DNA from 3 places in the Variovorax sp. J31P179 genome. Region 1 is predicted to be linked to each of the others. Evidence: predicted binding sites of a transcription regulator. Region 1 holds the regulator's gene; each other region holds the start of a gene.
What was found. The regulator FNR, encoded in region 1, switches genes on or off when oxygen is low (the NO sensors DNR and NnrR bind a similar motif). The targets are predictions, from matches to a motif close to TTGATNNNNATCAA.
Positions count from the first base shown of each region.

Region 2: a site for FNR is predicted at 2,977-2,990, ahead of QTI17_RS05565 (universal stress protein). Genes of this name have one in related genera too.
Region 3: a site for FNR is predicted at 2,628-2,641, ahead of QTI17_RS23010 (universal stress protein). Genes of this name have one in related genera too.

Region 1 is NZ_JASZYL010000004.1:21,160-26,661, forward strand. Features, by position in the region: gene QTI17_RS11180 (sulfite exporter TauE/SafE family protein) at 1-84, opposite strand, end outside; gene hemN (oxygen-independent coproporphyrinogen III oxidase) at 104-1,519, opposite strand; gene fnr (fumarate/nitrate reduction transcriptional regulator Fnr) at 1,644-2,360, shown strand; gene QTI17_RS11195 (hypothetical protein) at 2,341-2,586, opposite strand; gene QTI17_RS11200 (FixH family protein) at 2,589-2,873, opposite strand; gene ccoG (cytochrome c oxidase accessory protein CcoG) at 2,899-4,335, opposite strand; gene ccoP (cytochrome-c oxidase, cbb3-type subunit III) at 4,370-5,293, opposite strand; gene QTI17_RS11215 (cbb3-type cytochrome oxidase subunit 3) at 5,290-5,436, opposite strand; gene ccoO (cytochrome-c oxidase, cbb3-type subunit II) at 5,448-5,502, opposite strand, start outside.
Region 2 is NZ_JASZYL010000002.1:257,539-263,040, forward strand. Features, by position in the region: gene QTI17_RS05550 (enoyl-CoA hydratase/isomerase family protein) at 1-458, shown strand, start outside; gene QTI17_RS05555 (malonate--CoA ligase) at 466-2,004, shown strand; gene QTI17_RS05560 (universal stress protein) at 2,010-2,435, opposite strand; gene QTI17_RS05565 (universal stress protein) at 2,477-2,920, opposite strand; gene QTI17_RS05570 (cell division protein ZapA) at 3,280-3,612, opposite strand; gene QTI17_RS05575 (DUF904 domain-containing protein) at 3,612-3,830, opposite strand; cobalamin riboswitch at 3,899-4,136, shown strand; gene QTI17_RS05580 (TonB-dependent receptor domain-containing protein) at 4,218-5,502, shown strand, end outside.
Region 3 is NZ_JASZYL010000009.1:108,744-114,245, reverse strand. Features, by position in the region: gene QTI17_RS23025 (universal stress protein) at 1-587, shown strand, start outside; gene QTI17_RS23020 (trypsin-like peptidase domain-containing protein) at 596-2,038, opposite strand; gene QTI17_RS23015 (flavodoxin family protein) at 2,042-2,569, opposite strand; gene QTI17_RS23010 (universal stress protein) at 2,773-3,594, shown strand; gene QTI17_RS23005 (phosphoketolase family protein) at 3,608-5,502, shown strand, end outside.

The DNA of each region.
Region 1 (5,502 bases):
GCAGGCCGCGCCGCACATCGCGACGCAGTGCGGCCCGCCGGCCAGCCCCATCACGAATGCGGTGGCGAGCAGGGCGGACTGCATGGGGGAGCGTGCGGGCTCATCACACGATGCGCGAGAAGCGCGTGCGGTTGCGGTCAGCCTGCAGGTAGCGGTCGAACACCATGGCGATGGCGCGGACGAAGAACCAGCCCAGCGGCGTGACCTCGAGGTGGCGATCGCCGACCACCACCAGGCCCTGCGCCTCGAGCGGCGCCAGCGCTTCGAGCTCGGCCGCGAAGCAGCGCTCGAAATCGACCAGGTGGGCCGAGCCGATGGTCTCGAAATCGACCCGGCCCTGGCACATGATCGCCATGATCACGGTGCGCCGCAGCACGTCGTCGCGGGTCAGCGCCAGGCCGCGCACCACCGGCAGCCGGCCCTGGTCGAGCAGGTCGTAGTACTCCTCGAGCGTCTTGGCGTTCTGGCTGTAGGTGGCGCCGACCCGGCCGATCGCCGACACGCCCAGCGCCACCAGGTCGCAGTCCGGCTGGGTGCTGTAGCCCTGGAAGTTGCGGTGCAGCCGGCCCTGCCGCTTGGCCACCGCCAGCGCGTCGCCGGGCAGCGCGAAATGGTCCATGCCGATGTAGACGTAGCCGGCCTCGGTGAACGCGGCGATAGAGCGCGACAGCATCTCGACCTTGGCCGCCGCATCGGGCAACGCCTCGGTCGCGATGCGGCGCTGGGCCTTGAAGCGCTCGGGCAGGTGGGCATAGGCATAGAGCGCGATGCGGTCGGGCCGCAGCGCGCAGACCTGGGCCAGCGTGCGGTCGAAGGAGGCCGCGCTCTGGCGCGGCAGCCCGTAGATCAGGTCGACGTTGACCGAATCGAAGCCCAGCCCGCGGGCCGTCGCCATCAGGTCGAACACCTGCCCGGCCGGCTGGATCCGGTGCACCGCCTTCTGCACGTCGGGGTCGAAATCCTGGACGCCGAAGCTCAGCCGGTTGAAGCCCAGCGCGGCCAGGGTCACCAGGCGTTCGCGGTCGACGGTGCGCGGGTCGATCTCGATCGAATGCTCGCCGTCCGGCGACAAGGTGAAGGCCTCGCGCAGCATGCCCATCAGCGTCCGCAGGCCGGCATCGTCGAGAAAGGTCGGCGTGCCGCCGCCGAGATGCAGCTGGCGGACCACGGCGCCGCGGCCGAGCCGCTCGACCTGCAGAGCGATCTCGCGCGCCAGGTAGTCCAGGTACTCGCGCCCCTTGCTCTTGTGGCGGGTCACGATCTTGTTGCAGGCGCAGTAGTAGCAGAGCGATTCGCAGAACGGGATATGCACGTAGAGCGACAGCGCCCGCGCGCTGGCGCCGGTGCTGCCGCGCTGTTCGAGCGTCTGGGCATAGTCCTCGGCCGTGAAGGCGTCGACGAAGCGGTCCGCGGTCGGGTAGGAGGTGTAGCGCGGCCCGGCGCAGTCGAACCGCTGCAGCACGGACGGCGCGGGCACCACGATGGGCGGCGTGAGGGCTGGAGCGGAGACGGGAGGCATCGCGGACGCAGGCATGGGCTTCGGTGTGTCACTATGCCGCCGTCGCGATCCGCAAACCTTGACCTGCATCAAGCATCCGGCCCACCCCCCCACGGACAATCCCCGCATGACCCCGACTGCATCAATGAAGCCCGAAAATATCAAGGTCGCCTGTTCCAACTGCAACCTGCGCGAGCTGTGCATGCCGGTCGGACTGGCGCCCGGGGAGCTGCAGCGCCTCGACGACCTGGTCGCCACGCGGCGCAAGATCAAGCGGCGCGAGACGCTGTTTCGCAATGGCGAGCCCTTCACCTCGCTCTATGCGATCCGCACCGGGGTCTTCAAGACCCGGGTCACCAGCGAGGACGGGCGCGACCAGGTCACGGGCTTCCAGATGGCCGGCGAGATCATCGGCCTCGACGGCATCGTCAACGACCAGCACACCTGCGACGCCGTCGCCCTCGAAGACTCCGAGGTCTGCGTGATGCCCTTCGAGCGCATCGAGGAACTGTCGCGCGAGGTGACGGCGCTGCAGCGCCACGTGCACCAGATCATGAGCCGCGAGATCGTCCGCGAGCATGGCGTGATGCTGCTGCTCGGCAGCATGCGGGCCGAGGAGCGGCTGGCGGCCTTCCTGCTGAACCTGGTGCAGCGGCTGCATGCGCGCGGCTTCTCGCGCTCCGAGCTGGTGCTGCGCATGACGCGCGAGGAAATCGGCAGCTACCTCGGCCTCAAGCTCGAGACCGTGAGCCGGACGATGTCGAAGTTCGCGGCCGACGGCATGGTCGAGGTCGAGCAGCGCAACGTGCGCATCCTCGATCCCGAGGCGCTGCGCCGCATCGTCAATCCGCCGGGCTGTTGAGCTCGGCCGCCGGCCGGGCCAGCAGCAGCGTCAAGGCGCCCGCCGCCGTGGCCAGCAGCCAGAAGGCAAAGAACCCGGCCGTGTAGACCGCCTGGCGAGAGGCGCCCAACGCCTCGCCGCGCCAGTTGAGGTCGCCCGGATCGACCAGTGCGAACACCAGCACCTCGAGCGCGCAGGCCAGCAGGAATGCCGGCCAGAGTATCCACATCCAGCGTTGCGCCTGCATGTTCAGCGCCTCGGCGACGGCACGTCGGCGCTCGGGGTGGCCGCGTGGTTGCGCCCGGCCACCGCCGGCATGAGCTTCTTGTCGGCCAGCGTGCGGTTGATCTCCACGCCCTTGCGGTAGTAGTCCTCGTCGACCACCGGGTCGGGCGTGCGCAGGGCCAGCCACAAGGTGGCGAAACTCGCGATCACCACCAGGCCCGGCCCGCCGATCACCATCCACACCAGCCCGAAGCGCCACCAGGGTGGACAGGGACGCGTCGCTTCGTCATGGCTGCTCTTGTCGGTCATCTTCTGCCTCCTTGGGGCCTGGATTTCATCGCGGGACCAGGAACACGGCCTTCTCGGACACGCTGCCCTGGCCGCCCTCCGCTCGAACGTCGAAATACACCTTGTGGGAACCGGCCGTCGCCGCACCGTAGGGCAGCTGCAGCCGCACCGCCACCCAGCGCGACTGCGCCGGCGCGACCTCGACCACCGGCTCCGAGGACACGTGCAGACCCTCGAGGCCGCTGGCTTCGATCCGGTAGCGCTGCACCTGCTCGGTGGCGTTCATGATCTGAAGGCGGTAGACGTTCTCGAGCTGGCCGCCGTCGACGATGCGGGCCAGCGAGGCGCGGTCGCGCACCACGTCGACCTTCAGCGGCGTGCGCGTCACCAGGCTCGCCAGCAGGCCGATGCACAGCGCGCCGAGCACCGCGGTGTAGACCAGCACCCGCGGCCGCAGAACGCGGCGCAGCACCTGGCGCGGCGTCCAGCGCCCGGCCATGCTGTTCTGCGTGGCGTAGCGGATCAGGCCGCGCGGGGTCGACATCTTGTCCATCACGATGTTGCAGGCATCGACGCACAGGCCGCAGCCGATGCATTCGTACTGCAGCCCCTGGCGGATGTCGATGCCGGTCGGGCAGACCTGGACGCACAGCTTGCAGTCGATGCAATGGCCGAACTCCGATGCGGCAGCGGCCGCCCGACCCTTGGCCGGCACGCCACGCGGTTCGCCGCGTGCCGTGTCGTAGCTCACGATGAGCGTGTCGCGGTCGAACATCGCGCTCTGGAAGCGCGCATAGGGGCACATGTACTTGCACACCTGCTCGCGCATGAAGCCAGCGTTGCCGTAGGTGGCGAAGCCGTAGAACAGCACCCAGAAGACTTCCCAGGAGCCCATCCGGGTCTGCAGGAATTCCATGGCCAGTTCGCGGATCGGCGTGAAGTAGCCGACGAAGGTGAAGCCGGTCCACAGGCCGATCGATATCCAGACCACGTGCTTGAACCACTTCTTGACCAGCTTCTCGGCCGAGAAATCGCCGCTGTCGAGCCGCATGCGCGCGATGCGGCTGCCCTCGATCTTCTCCTCGACCCACATGAAAATCTCGGTGTAGACCGTCTGCGGGCAGGCGTAGCCGCACCACAGGCGCCCCGCCACGGCAGTGAACAGGAACAGCGACAGCGCCGAGACCACCAGCAGCCCGGTCAGGTAGATCAGGTCCTGCGGATAGAGCACCAGCCCGAACAGGAAGAAGCGCCGCGCGCCGAGGTCGAACAGCACCGCCTGGCGCTGGCCCCACTCGAGCCAGGGCAGGCCGCAGAAGACCCCCTGCGTCGCGAACACCAGGGCCCAGCGCCAGCGGGCGAAATAGCCGCTGACGCTGCGCGGATAGATCTTCTTGTGGGCCGCGTAGAGCCCGACGTCCTCCTCGGCCGCCGCGATCGGGATCACGGTGCGCGGCTTCTGTGGCGTCGTCTGCTCGGTCATGGAAACGCTCATGGACAAGACTCGGGCGGCAGCCTCATTGCCCCGCGACGGTGGCCGCCTTGTTGTTCGACAGGCCCCAGACATAGGCGGTCAGCACGTGGATCTGCGCCTCGGTCAGGCGGCCCTGCTGCGCCGGCATCTGGTTGGTCTTGCCGCCGTTGATCATCGCGATGATCGCTTCCTGACCATAGCCGTGCAGCCAGATCTTGTCGGCCAGGTTCGGCGCGCCCACCGCCGGGTTGCCGACGCCGCCGATGCCGTGGCAGGCCGCGCACGCCGTGAACTTGCTCTTGCCGAGTCCGGCGCGCACCGAATCGTGCGGGCTGTCAGACAGGCTCAGCACGTAGTTGGCGAGGTTCTTGACGTCCTCGGCCGATCCGACCGCCTCGGCCATCGGCGGCATCGTGCCGATGCGGCCGAGCGCGATGGTCTCGTGGATCTTCTCGGGCGTGCCGCCATGCAGCCAGTCGCCATCGGTGAGGTTCGGGAAGCCCTTGCTGCCGCGCGCATCCGAGCCGTGACACTGGGCGCAGTTGTTCAGGAACAAGCGCTCGCCGACGGCCATGGCGCCGGCGTCGGAGGCGAGCTTCTCGACCGGCTGCGCGGTGTAGGCGGCGTACACCGGGGCCAGCTCGGCGTTGGCCTTCTCCACCGCCTTCTCGTACTCGCCCTGGGTGCTCCAGGCCAGGGTGCCGCGGTAGCTGCCCAGCCCTGGGAACACCACCAGGTAGCCGATGCCGAACACGATGGTCAGCACGAACAGGCCCATCCACCAGCGCGGCATCGGGTTGTTCATCTCGCGCAGGTCCTCGTCCCAGACATGGCCGGTGGTGTTGTCGGCGTTCGAAGGGCCGCGGAAGCGGGCCGTCAGCCACAGCAGCAGCGCGCAGGCCAGGATGCCGCCGAGCGCGATCGCGGTGACGAAGTGCGACCAGAAGGCGTTGACGAAGTCGCTCACGACGGGTCCTCCTCGAACGGCAGGCGTGCCGCCTCTTCGAAGGCCTGCGCGTTGCGGCGCGAATACGCCCAGACCAGGATGCCGATGAAGGTCGCGAACGAGACCAGCGTGGCGGCGATTCGCAGGGTGGTGATGTTGTCCATCGCGGTTGTCCTCACTTGAGTGCCAGGCCGAGCGACTGCAGATAGGCGACCACGGCGTCCATCTCG
Region 2 (5,502 bases), on a different contig from region 1:
GCGCCTGCATGGGCGCCGGGCTCGAGATCGCGAGCTGCTGCGACATCCGGCTGGCCGGCGAATCGGCGAAGTTTGGCGCCCCCATCGCCAAGCTCGGTTTTCCGATGGCGCCGCGCGAGGCGGCGCTGGTGCAGGGCGCGATCGGCGACGTGCTGGCGCGCGACATGCTGCTGGCGGCCAGCGTGCACGGCGCCGAGCGCCTGCGTGACGCCGGCTTCCTGCTGCGCGTGCTGCCCGATGCCGAGCTCCGGGCCGAGGTGCTGGCCCACGCGAATCGCATTGCCGCGCTGGCGCCCGCGGCGGCGCGCCTCAACAAGGCCACCTTCGCCGCCCTGCGGCAAGCCGGCGCCCAGGCGGGTGTCGCGCCGCTGCTGGCGAGCGCCTACGATTACGCCGACAGCGCCGAGCATCGCGAAGGCATCGCCGCCTTCCTTGCCAAGCGGCCTCCCGTCTTTTGAGATCGACATGACCGACATTTCCAACGCCAATCTGTTCGCCGTGCTGAGCGCGGCCTTTCCCTCCGACCTCGACGCGATCGCGATCGAGACCGACGACGGCCTGTGCTATTCGTGGCGCGACCTGGACCGCGCCAGCGCCATGATCGCCAACCTGCTGGAGGCGCTGGACCTCGAGCCCGGCGCCCGCATCGCGGTCCAGGTCGAGAAGTCGGTCGAAGCGATGATGCTGTACCTGGCGACCCTGCGCGCCGGCTATGTCTTCCTGCCGCTCAACACCGCCTACCGGGGCGCCGAGATCGAGTATTTCATCGGCAATGCCGAGCCGGCCGTCGTGGTCTGCAGCAGCGCCAACGCGTCCTGGGTGGCGCCGATCGCCACCGCGGCGGGCACCCGCCATGTCTTCACGCTCGACGACGACCGCAGCGGCACATTGCTCGAAGTGGCGGCGCAATGCAGCGACCGCCACGCGATCGCCCCGAAGCAGGAAGACGATCTCGCCGCCATCCTCTACACCAGCGGCACCACCGGCCGCAGCAAGGGCGCGATGCTCACGCATCGCAACCTGTCGTCGAACGCCGAGGTGCTGAAGGACTACTGGGGCTGGCGCGGCGACGACGTGCTGATCCACGCGCTGCCGATCTTCCATGTGCATGGGCTCTTCGTCGCGATCCATGGCGCACTGATCAGCGGCAGCCGGATGATCTGGTTCAACCGCTTCGACGCCGCGCGCGTGGTGGCCCGACTGCCCGAGGCGACGGTCTTCATGGGCGTGCCCACGCTGTACGTCCGGATGCTGGCCGAGCGCGGGCTGACGAAGAAGGCCTGCCGCCGCATGCGGGTCTTCATCTCCGGCTCGGCGCCGCTCCTGATCGACACCTTCGACGCCTGGCGCGAACGCACCGGCCACACCATCCTCGAGCGCTACGGCATGAGCGAGACCGCGATGCTGACCTCCAACCCCTACAGCCCGGTGCAGGGCGAGCGGCGCGGCGGCACGGTCGGCTTTCCGCTCCCCGGCGTGCAGCTGCGGGTGCGCGACGATGCCGGCGCGCCGTGTCCGACCGGCGAGATCGGCCATATCGAGGTCGACGGGCCCAACGTGTTCGCGGGCTACTGGCGCATGCCCGAGAAGACCCGGGAAGAGTTCACCGCCGACGGCTACTTCAAGACCGGCGACGTCGGCAAGTTCGATGAACTGGGCTACGTCACGATCGTCGGACGCAGCAAGGACCTGATCATCAGCGGCGGCTACAACGTCTATCCGGCCGAGATCGAAGGCTTCATCAACGAGCTGGCCGGCGTCGCCGAGAGCGCGATCGTCGGCGTGCCGCATGCCGACTTCGGCGAGGTCGGCGTGGCCATCGTGACGGCACGGGCCGGTGCCGCGATCGACGGCGAGGCGATCATTGCCGAGCTCAAGGAAAAGCTCGCCAACTTCAAGATCCCCAAGCGTTGCTTCGTGGTCGACGAACTGCCGCGCAACGCGATGGGCAAGGTGCAGAAGGCCCTGCTGCGGGAGCAGCACAAGGCCTTGTTCAAGGCCTGAGGGCCTTACTGGACCAGCAGCACCGAGATGTCGGTCTCGGCCACCACCTTGGTCGCGACCGAGCCCATCAGCGCCCGGCCGAACAGGCCGTGGCCGTGCGTGCCCATCACGATCAGTTCGGCGCCGCAGTCGGCGGCGGCCTTGAGGATTTCCTCGGCGGCATGGCCGTGGCGCTGGTCGACCTTGTAGCTGGTGATGCCGGCGCGGGCCAACGTGGCCTTGAGCGGATCGAGCACCTTGGCGGTCTCTTCGGCGTAGTAGTCGCGCACGATCTCCTTGCTGAGGTGGCGGGTCACATGGCCGGGCACGCCGATGCACACGTGCACCACGACGAGTTCATTGCCGTCGATGAACATGGCGCGGTTCTTCGCCAGGTAGTCGATGGCTTTCTGGGTGTGCGCGCTGCCGTCGACGGCGATCAGGATCTTCATGCAAGGCCTCTCGTTGTTCTGGATGGGATGACGGGCCGGACTCAGCGCAGGACCAGCACCGGCAGGTCGGAATGGGTGAGCACATGCTGGGTCTCGCTGCCCAGCAGCAGTCGCTTGATGCCCTTGCGGCCATGCGAGGCCATGACGATCGTGTCGCTGTCGTGCTTCTTCGCGGCGGCGATGATGGCGTCGCCGACAAGGTCGGCGCTGACCGTCGAGGTCTTGACCTTGACGCCGCTGGCCTCGGCCTGCTTGGCGATCTCGTCGAGCGACGCTTGAGCCGCCTCGGACCATTGCTTCTCGATGCGGCCGATGTCCTCGGGCGTGAACACGGCGGCGCCGTCGAAGTAGTTGGTCGGGTAGCGTGGCACCACGGTCACGGCGACCAGCTCGGCGCCGTTCTGCGAGGCCAGCGCGATGGCGCTTGCCACGGCCTTCTTGGCGAGGGGGGAGCCGTCGGTGGCGACCAGGATTCGCTTGAACATGAATGCTCCTGTGGTTGGACCGCCAAGAGCTTAATACAAGGGTCGCCGGGACGGACTTGATTCACGTCATGCCGACGGGGGAAAGCGCCGGTGCAAAAAAAAAGCCACGGCGCCTGTTGCGGGGCCGTGGCTTTCGATGAAAGGTGTCTGCGAGTGTGAGCCGAACCCGCATCCTGAACCAGGGTTCAGGTGGGCGAGGTCAGCAAGGCTTCGGGTTCATCTGACGCGAGATGATCACACCCGCCAAGCGATGTTCCAAGCCCTGCTCCGGAGAGCATTGGTACAAGGAAATATAGAGCCCAGCTTCGCACCGCAGACGAAACGTATTTTACGCCCGCCGTGACCTGCGCGCCCACGCTTCAGAGTAAATGTCCGTCGCCGGCGAGGGCCTGGTCGAGGCGCTGGACCAATTGCGCGGCGCGTGCGTCGTCTTCGGCACTGCCGGCGGCCGCAGCGGCCGGCGCGGGGGGCGGCGCTGGCGCGGGCGCGGCTTCGCGCTGCACGAGGTCGAAAGCGAGGTTCAGCGAGGCCAGCACCGCGATCCGGTCGCGCGCCTTGACCTTGCCGGCGTCGCGGATCTTGCACATGGCGGCGTCGACTCGCTCGACCGCTTCGCGCAGTTGCGGCTCGCCGCCTTCGGGGCAGCCGAGCAGGTAGCTCTGGCCCATGATCTGGACTTCGATTTGTTTCATCAGGGAGCGTCTTGGCCGGGATCGGCGGGCAGGTGGTCGAGCAGGGCATCGAGCCGCGTGCGCGCCGCGGCGAGCCGCGATTTGAGGGTGTCGCGTTCGCGCGTGAGCGCGTCGACCTGGTCCTGGAGCAGCGCATTGGTGCGCTGTACTTCCTCATGGCGCACGAGCAGGCGTTCGACGCGCTCGGCGATCTGGTCAATACGGCTCGGTGCAGGCATGGAGGACGATTGTAGTTACCGGCGCCGGCGTGTTTGCATCGCCGCACGAAAGGCGGATGCCAAGAAACCCTACAATTCCACGCGTTGGTGCTCGCGCCGCGGTTCACGCGGCGCAGTTCAACGGGAAGCAGGAGGCGGAGCCCATCGGGCCGAGCCAACCTGCGCTGCCCCCGCAACGGTCAAGCAGACGGCATCTTCGGATGCCACCCTCGTCAATCAGCCACTGGGCGCTCTGAAACAGGCGCCTGGGAAGGCGGCGAGGGCCGCGCTGCCAGCCCGGATACCGGCCAACGAGGCGGCTGCCGCATGGAGAGAAGCATGTCGGCGGCCATGACGTCCAAACGCCGGCGGGGAAGCCGGCGACGGGCATTGATCTTTGTCGCTTCCATGAAATCTGTCGTCTCGTCCGCCTGCGCCATCCGCAGCGCTTCGCCGTGCCCGCTTCCGCGCGCCCATGCCATCGCGCTGGCCATCGTTTCCCTGACCTCGCTGCCGAACCTGGCCTCGGCCCAGGAGGCCGCCGCGGCGACCCTGGCCGAAACCGTCGTGACGGCAACGCGCGCGCCAGCCCGCATCGACGAACTGGTGTCGGACACCGTGGTGATCGAACGGGCCCAGATCGAGCAGCAGGCCAGCCGTACCTTGCCCGAAATCCTGGCCCGCATGGCGGGGGTGCAGATCTCGGCCAACGGCGGCCTGGGCAAGGGCAGCAGCGTGTACATCCGCGGCGCCGAGGCGCGCCACACCATCCTCCTGATCGACGGCGTGCGCTACGGCTCGGCGACGCTCGGCACGCCGGTCTGGGACAACATCCCGGTCGAGCTGATCGACCGCATCGAAGTGGTCAAGGGGCCCGGCTCGGCGCTCTACGGCAGCGACGGCGTCGGCGGCGTGGTGCAGATCTTCACGCGCAAGGCGGCGCCGGGCGAGACGGTGTTCAACCCGCGCGCCTCCACCACCATCGGCAGCGACAGCTACAAGCAGATCACCGGCGGCTTCAGTGGCGGCGCGGGCGCGGCGACCTACTCGCTCGACGTCACCCGCACGCTGGTCAACAGCGTCTCGGCCACCAACCGCAACGTGCAGTTCGGCAACTTCAACCCTGACCGCGATCCGTTCTCGCAGACCGGCGCCAACGCTTCCTTCGGCTACCAGTTCACGCCGGACTGGAAGTTCGACGCCGGCATGCTGTACGCCGATGGCCTGAACCACTACGACGACGGCCCCGGCCGCGACACCCGCGGCACCTTGCGGACCCAGACCGGCTATGCCGGCGTCAATGGCCGGGTGCTGTCCAACTGGACCACCCAGCTGCGCTATTCGCGCAGCGACGACGACACGCGCGCGATCGTGGCCGCGCCGTTCAACCTGCCGGGCCTTTTCAACACGACGCAGGACCAGTACCTCTGGCAAAACGACATCGCGACCCCGATCGGCACCGTGGTGGCCGGTCTCGAGCGCTTGGAGCAGAAGGTCAAGAGCGACACCGCGTACACGGTGACCGAGCGCACGATCGATGCCGGCTTCGTCGGCCTGAACGGCAATTCCGGTCCCCACAGCTGGCAGCTCAACGCGCGTCACGACAGCAACTCGCAGTTCGGCGACGACGACACCTGGTATGCCGGCTACGCCTACCGCATCACGCCGAACTGGCGCGTCAGCATCTCGCAGG
Region 3 (5,502 bases), on a different contig from region 1:
CGTCGATATCGTCCGAGGTTCGCCTGGTGGATCAACCCTCGGTCGATGCGGTCGTCCTGCACGGACGCACCAGCGACCTGGTCGTCGTCGGCCAGTCCCAGCCTGGCGACACGGACACGACGACGGCCCGCGACCTGCCGGAGCAGGTCGTCCTGCATGCGGGCCGCCCGGTGCTGGTGCTGCCTCGCGCGAAGTGCGCTCGCGAACTCGGCAAGAACGTGCTGGTCGCGTGGGACGGCAGCCGCGAGGCCGCCATCGCATTGCGCGATGCGCTGCCGCTGCTCTCGAAGGCCGCCAGCGTTGCGCTGGTGTCGTGGCGCGCAGGCGCCGCGCCGGTCGACGACAGCGACCTGCGGATCCCTCAGATCCTTGCCTGGCTCCGGCGACACGGCATCGAGGCGAAGGCCGTCCAGCATGTGGCTTCCGAGGGACTCGCCGATGCGCTGCTGTCTCATGCCGCGCAGAAGCAAGCGGGATTGGTCGTGATGGGCGGCTACGGCCACACCCGCATCCGCGAGCTGGTGCTGGGCAGTGTGACGCGAGGGGTCTTCGAGCGCATGGATGTGCCGATCCTGATGGCGCATTGAATGCCGCGCTATGGCATGGCCGGTGCCGAAGGCAGTTGAACCGCCACATAGGCCAGCCGCCGATCGCGCATGACGAGCAGGGCGAGGGTCTGGCCGGGCGGTGTGTTCGACAGGGTGCGGCTGAAGTCCGCGACGCGGTTCATCGGCGCGTCGTTGACCGCCACGATGAGGTCGCCCGCACGAATGCCCTCGCTGCGTGCCAGCCCGGCGGCGTCGCGCACCATCAGGCCGCCCTCGACGCCCAGCTGGCGGTATTGCGCGGGGCTCAGTTCGCCCAAGGTCAGCCCGACGCCGTCACCCCAATCCGGCGCGAGCCCGGACGGCAGCGCGGTTCTCTGCGCTCGATGCTGGGCGAGCGTCACCGAAATCGTCTGCCTGGCGCCATGCCGCCAGACGTCGAGGTCGACCCGGCTGCCGGGGCGGTCCTTGGCGACCCGCTGCAACAGATCGGTGAAGTGCCCGATGGCCACGCCGTCGTACGCCGTGACGACATCGCCTCGGCGCAGGCCGGCGCGGGCGGCGGGACCGGTGCCGTCGATCCGCACCACCAGCGCTCCGAACGGTTTCCCGGCAAGGCCGAAGGAACGCGCCAGCGCCGGCGTGACTTCCTGGAATTCGGCGCCCATCTCCGCCCGCCGGACTTCCCCGTTTGCCCGCAGCTGCTTGGCGACCTCGGCCGCCAGGTTGATCGGCACCGCGAAGGACAAGCCCATGTAGCCGCCGCTGCCGCTGTAGATCAACGAGTTGATGGCGACCACTTCGCCGCGGCTGTTGAAGAGCGGACTGCCCGAACTGCCGGGATTGATGGCCACGTCCGTCTGGATGAAAGGGATTTCCCCGGCGCCGCCGATGAGGCGGTTCACGGCGCTCACCACGCCGGCTGTCACGCTGCCCTGGAAACCGAAGGGCGCTCCGATCGCCGCGACCCAGTCGCCGGGCGCGAGTCGCGAGGAGTCCCCGAGGGCTGCCGGCGTCAGGCCGGTCGCTTCGATGACCAGCAAGCCGACGTCCGAACGCGGGTCGGTGCCGAGCACCCGGGCCTGGAAGCGCCTTCCGTCGTCGAGCCGCACCTGGGCTTCGTCGACGCCGGCGATCACGTGGGCGCTGGTCAGGATCACGCCGTCGCTGCTGAGGATGACGCCGGACGCGAGATCGCGAATCTGGCTGATGCGCGCGCTCGTGGGAAGCGGCCAGGCGAGCCTGTCGGCGAAGTCGCTCTCCGGAGCGAACTCGAGCTCGCCGTCTCCGGGGCTTTCATCGCGCCCGATCCGGAGCGTGCTGATCTCGACGACGCTGGCGCTGCGGCTCGCCACGAGGGACGAGAACGAAGGGGTCGAGCGCCAACGCAGCGCGATCGGTCCGGTCGTCATCGCCGGATCGGAGCTGCAGGCACCCAGCAGGCAGGTGAGACCCACCGCGGCCGCGCCCCATCCGATGGGAGCGGGCTTCACGCTTCAGACCGCCTGCGGCGACAAGGTCGCAGGACGCACCACCCCCTTCGAGTCCTTCGCCGCCCTGACTGCCGTACCGAAGGCCTCCAGCCGGGCGGCGTAGCTGCCGTCATCGACCTCGCGCTGGGTGAAGCTGGCGCTCAGCAGAGGCGCCTTGCCGACCCGCTGGGCGATCTCGGCGGCGGCGTTGGGCGCGCCCTGGCCTCCCATGACCGATATCACGGCCATATCGGGCATATGATCCCGCCGCTTGGCCACGAAGCTGCGCATCGGGCCGGCCAGTTGCAGCGCCCAGATGGGCGACACCAGCACTACCGCGTCGAAGTCGCGCGGCAGCGGGCCGTCGTAGCCGATGTCCGGCCGGAGCTTGAACAGTGATTCGACCACGCAGCGCAGGCTGCCGAGCACGCCTCGGCGAGGCCGTGCGTCCACGATCTCCGCCTTGGGCCAGTCTTGCTGGCTGCACAAGAGTTCGGCCACCCGGCGCGATGTGCCGGTGTAGGAATAGAAAACCACGAGGACTTTGCTCATCGACCTCTCCGCTTGGTACATCGAGCCACCAATATAGAAACAGCGAGTCGCCGTGGACTTGCGCTGAATCAAGGCGGATGGAAGACGGACGCAAGGAAAAGTCGCTTCGCGCCGTCGGCGCCTGGTTTGACGCCGCGCAAGGGCGCCCGGCCTCGCGCGCGATAACTTGGGTCATTCGTTCACCGCCGTCCACGGAGCGCCTCATGCAGACACCCAAGTCCATCCTTCTTCATCTCGACAGTTCGCCGCGCGCCGCGGAGCGCGTCGAGCTCGCGCGTCAGGTCGCCGAGGCCTTCGAGGCCGAAGTGACCGCCCAGCCGTGCACCCTGTCGGCACTGCTGCGCTATCCCTATGCACTGGAAGCCGCGGCCGAGGCGGTGGCGATCATGCAGTCCCTCGATCGGGATTCGCGCGACAAGGCGCATGCGACCTTCATGAGCGCCGCGGCAGGGTCGAGGCGCCTGCACTGGACCGAGCCGATGGCCGACGCGCCGTGGGCCTTCGCCCGTCGGGCCCTCTATGCCGACCTGCTGATCCTCGGGCAGCCCGACCCGGATGATCCCAATGCGGGAGAGCTGCCATCAAATTTCGTCTCCAGCGTGCTGGTCGAGAGCGGCCGCCCTGCGCTGCTGGTGCCGTATGCGGGGCCGGTCGGCACCATCGGCCGGCGGGTGCTGATCGGCTGGAAGGAGACGGCCGAGGCCGCGCGCGCAGTGTCCGCCGCCTTGCCCTGGCTCGCTCGTGCGCAGGCCGTGCAGGCGATCAGCTATGGCGAGGATGCCGATGCCTCCTTGCGGAGCCTGCATGCCTATCTCAAGGCGCAGGGGGTGGAAACAGAGGTGCACTCGGGCGGCCCGGAGGAGGGCGAGGCCGGGGAAAAACTTCTCTCGGCAGCCGCCGACATGAGCGCGGACCTGCTCGTGATGGGCTGCTACGGCCACAGCCGGGCGCGCGAGTGGGTGCTCGGCGGCGCCACCCGGTCGCTGCTGCGATCGATGACCCTGCCCGTGCTGATGTCGCATTGAAGCGAGCGCGACCATGACGCTTCCCGCCCATCCGCGTTCGCAGCCCGAGGACTTCGCCCTGCTCGACGCCTGGTGGCGCGCCGCGAACTACCTCTCGGCCGGGCAGATCTACTTGACCGGCAACCCGTTGCTGAGCGAGCCGCTGTCGTTGGCGCACATCAAGCCGCGCCTGCTCGGCCACTGGGGCACGACGCCAGGGCTGAACTTCATCTACGCCCACATGAACCGCGCGATCAAGGCGAGGGATCTCGACGCGATCTTCATTGCCGGCCCCGGGCACGGCGGGCCCGGCGTGGTGGCCAACAGCTGGCTCGAAGGGACCTACAGCGAGGTGTATCCGGCCATCGGTCGCGACGCCGACGGCTTGCGCCGGCTGTTCACGCAGTTCTCGTTTCCGGGCGGCATATCGAGCCATGCAGGTCCGGAAACCCCGGGCTCCCTCCACGAAGGCGGCGAACTGGGGTACTCGCTGCTGCACGCCTACGGCGCCGTCTTCGACAACCCCGACCTGCTGGCCTGCTGCGTGGTCGGCGACGGCGAGGCCGAGACCGGCCCGCTGGCGGCGAGCTGGCATTCCAACAAGTTCCTGAATCCGGCGAGCGACGGCGCGGTGCTGCCCATCCTGCACCTCAATGGCTACAAGATCGCCGGCCCGACGGTGCTCGCCAGAATCGGCGATGAAGAACTGACTCTGCTGTTGCGCGGCTACGGCTACGAGCCGCGGATCGTCGCGGGCCACGAGCCCGGACTGATGCATCGGTTGATGGCCGGCGCGCTCGACGCGTCGCTCGACGCGATCCGTGCGATCCAGGACGAAGCCCGCTGCGATGGCTTCGGCCGCCGTCATCGCTGGCCGATGATCGTGCTGCGATCGCCCAAGGGCTGGACCGGCCCGCGCGAGGTCGATGGCGTGCCGGTCGAGGGAACGCAGCGCGCGCACCAGGTGCCCTTGAGCGGCTTTGCGGACCACCCTGCGCACGTGGGGCTGCTGGAAGACTGGCTGCGCAGCTACCGTCCCGAGGAGCTGTTCGACGCCGACGGCAGGCTGCACCCCGAACTCGCCGAACTCGCGCCCGTCGGCCCGCGCCGGATGAGTGCCAATCCGCACGCCAACGGCGGCTTGTTGCTCAAGGACCTGCGCATGCCCGACTTCCGGCGCTACGCCGTGGCGGTGCCCGCCCCCGGCGCGGCCACCGCGGAGGCCACGCGCGTCGCCGGTGCGATGCTGCGCGACGTCATGGCGCTCAATGCGCGGGACCGCAACTTCCGAGTCATGGGCCCCGACGAGACCTCGTCCAACCGGCTGGACGCTCTCTTCGAGGTCACCGGCCGCACCTCGACCGCGGAGATCCTGCCCGGGGACGATCATGTGTCGCCCGACGGCCGCGTCATGGAGGTGCTGAGCGAGCACCTGTGCCAGGGCTGGCTCGAAGGCTACCTGCTCAGCGGCCGCCACGGGCTGTTCTCGTGCTACGAGGCCTTCATCCACATCGTCGACTCGATGTTCAACCAGCACGCGAAGTGGCTCAAGGTGTCGGGCCAGATCCCGTGGCGGCGACCCATCGCGTCGCTCAACTACCTGCTGACCAGCCATGTCTGGCGCCAGGACCACAACGGCTTCAGCCACCAGGACCCGGGTTTCATCGACCATGTGGTGAACAAGAAGGCCGGGGTGGTGCGCGTCTATCTGCCGCCCGATGCCAATTCGCTGTTGTCCGTGCTCGATCACTGCCTGCGCAGCCGCCACTATGTCAACGTGATCGTGGCCGGGAAGCAGCCTCAATCGCAGTGGCTGGACATGGAAGCGGCCGTGCGGCATTGCAGCGTCGGCCTCGGCATCTGGCCCTGGGCCAGCAATGACCAGGGCGTGGAGCCCGACGTTGTCATGGCCTGCGCGGGCGACGTCCC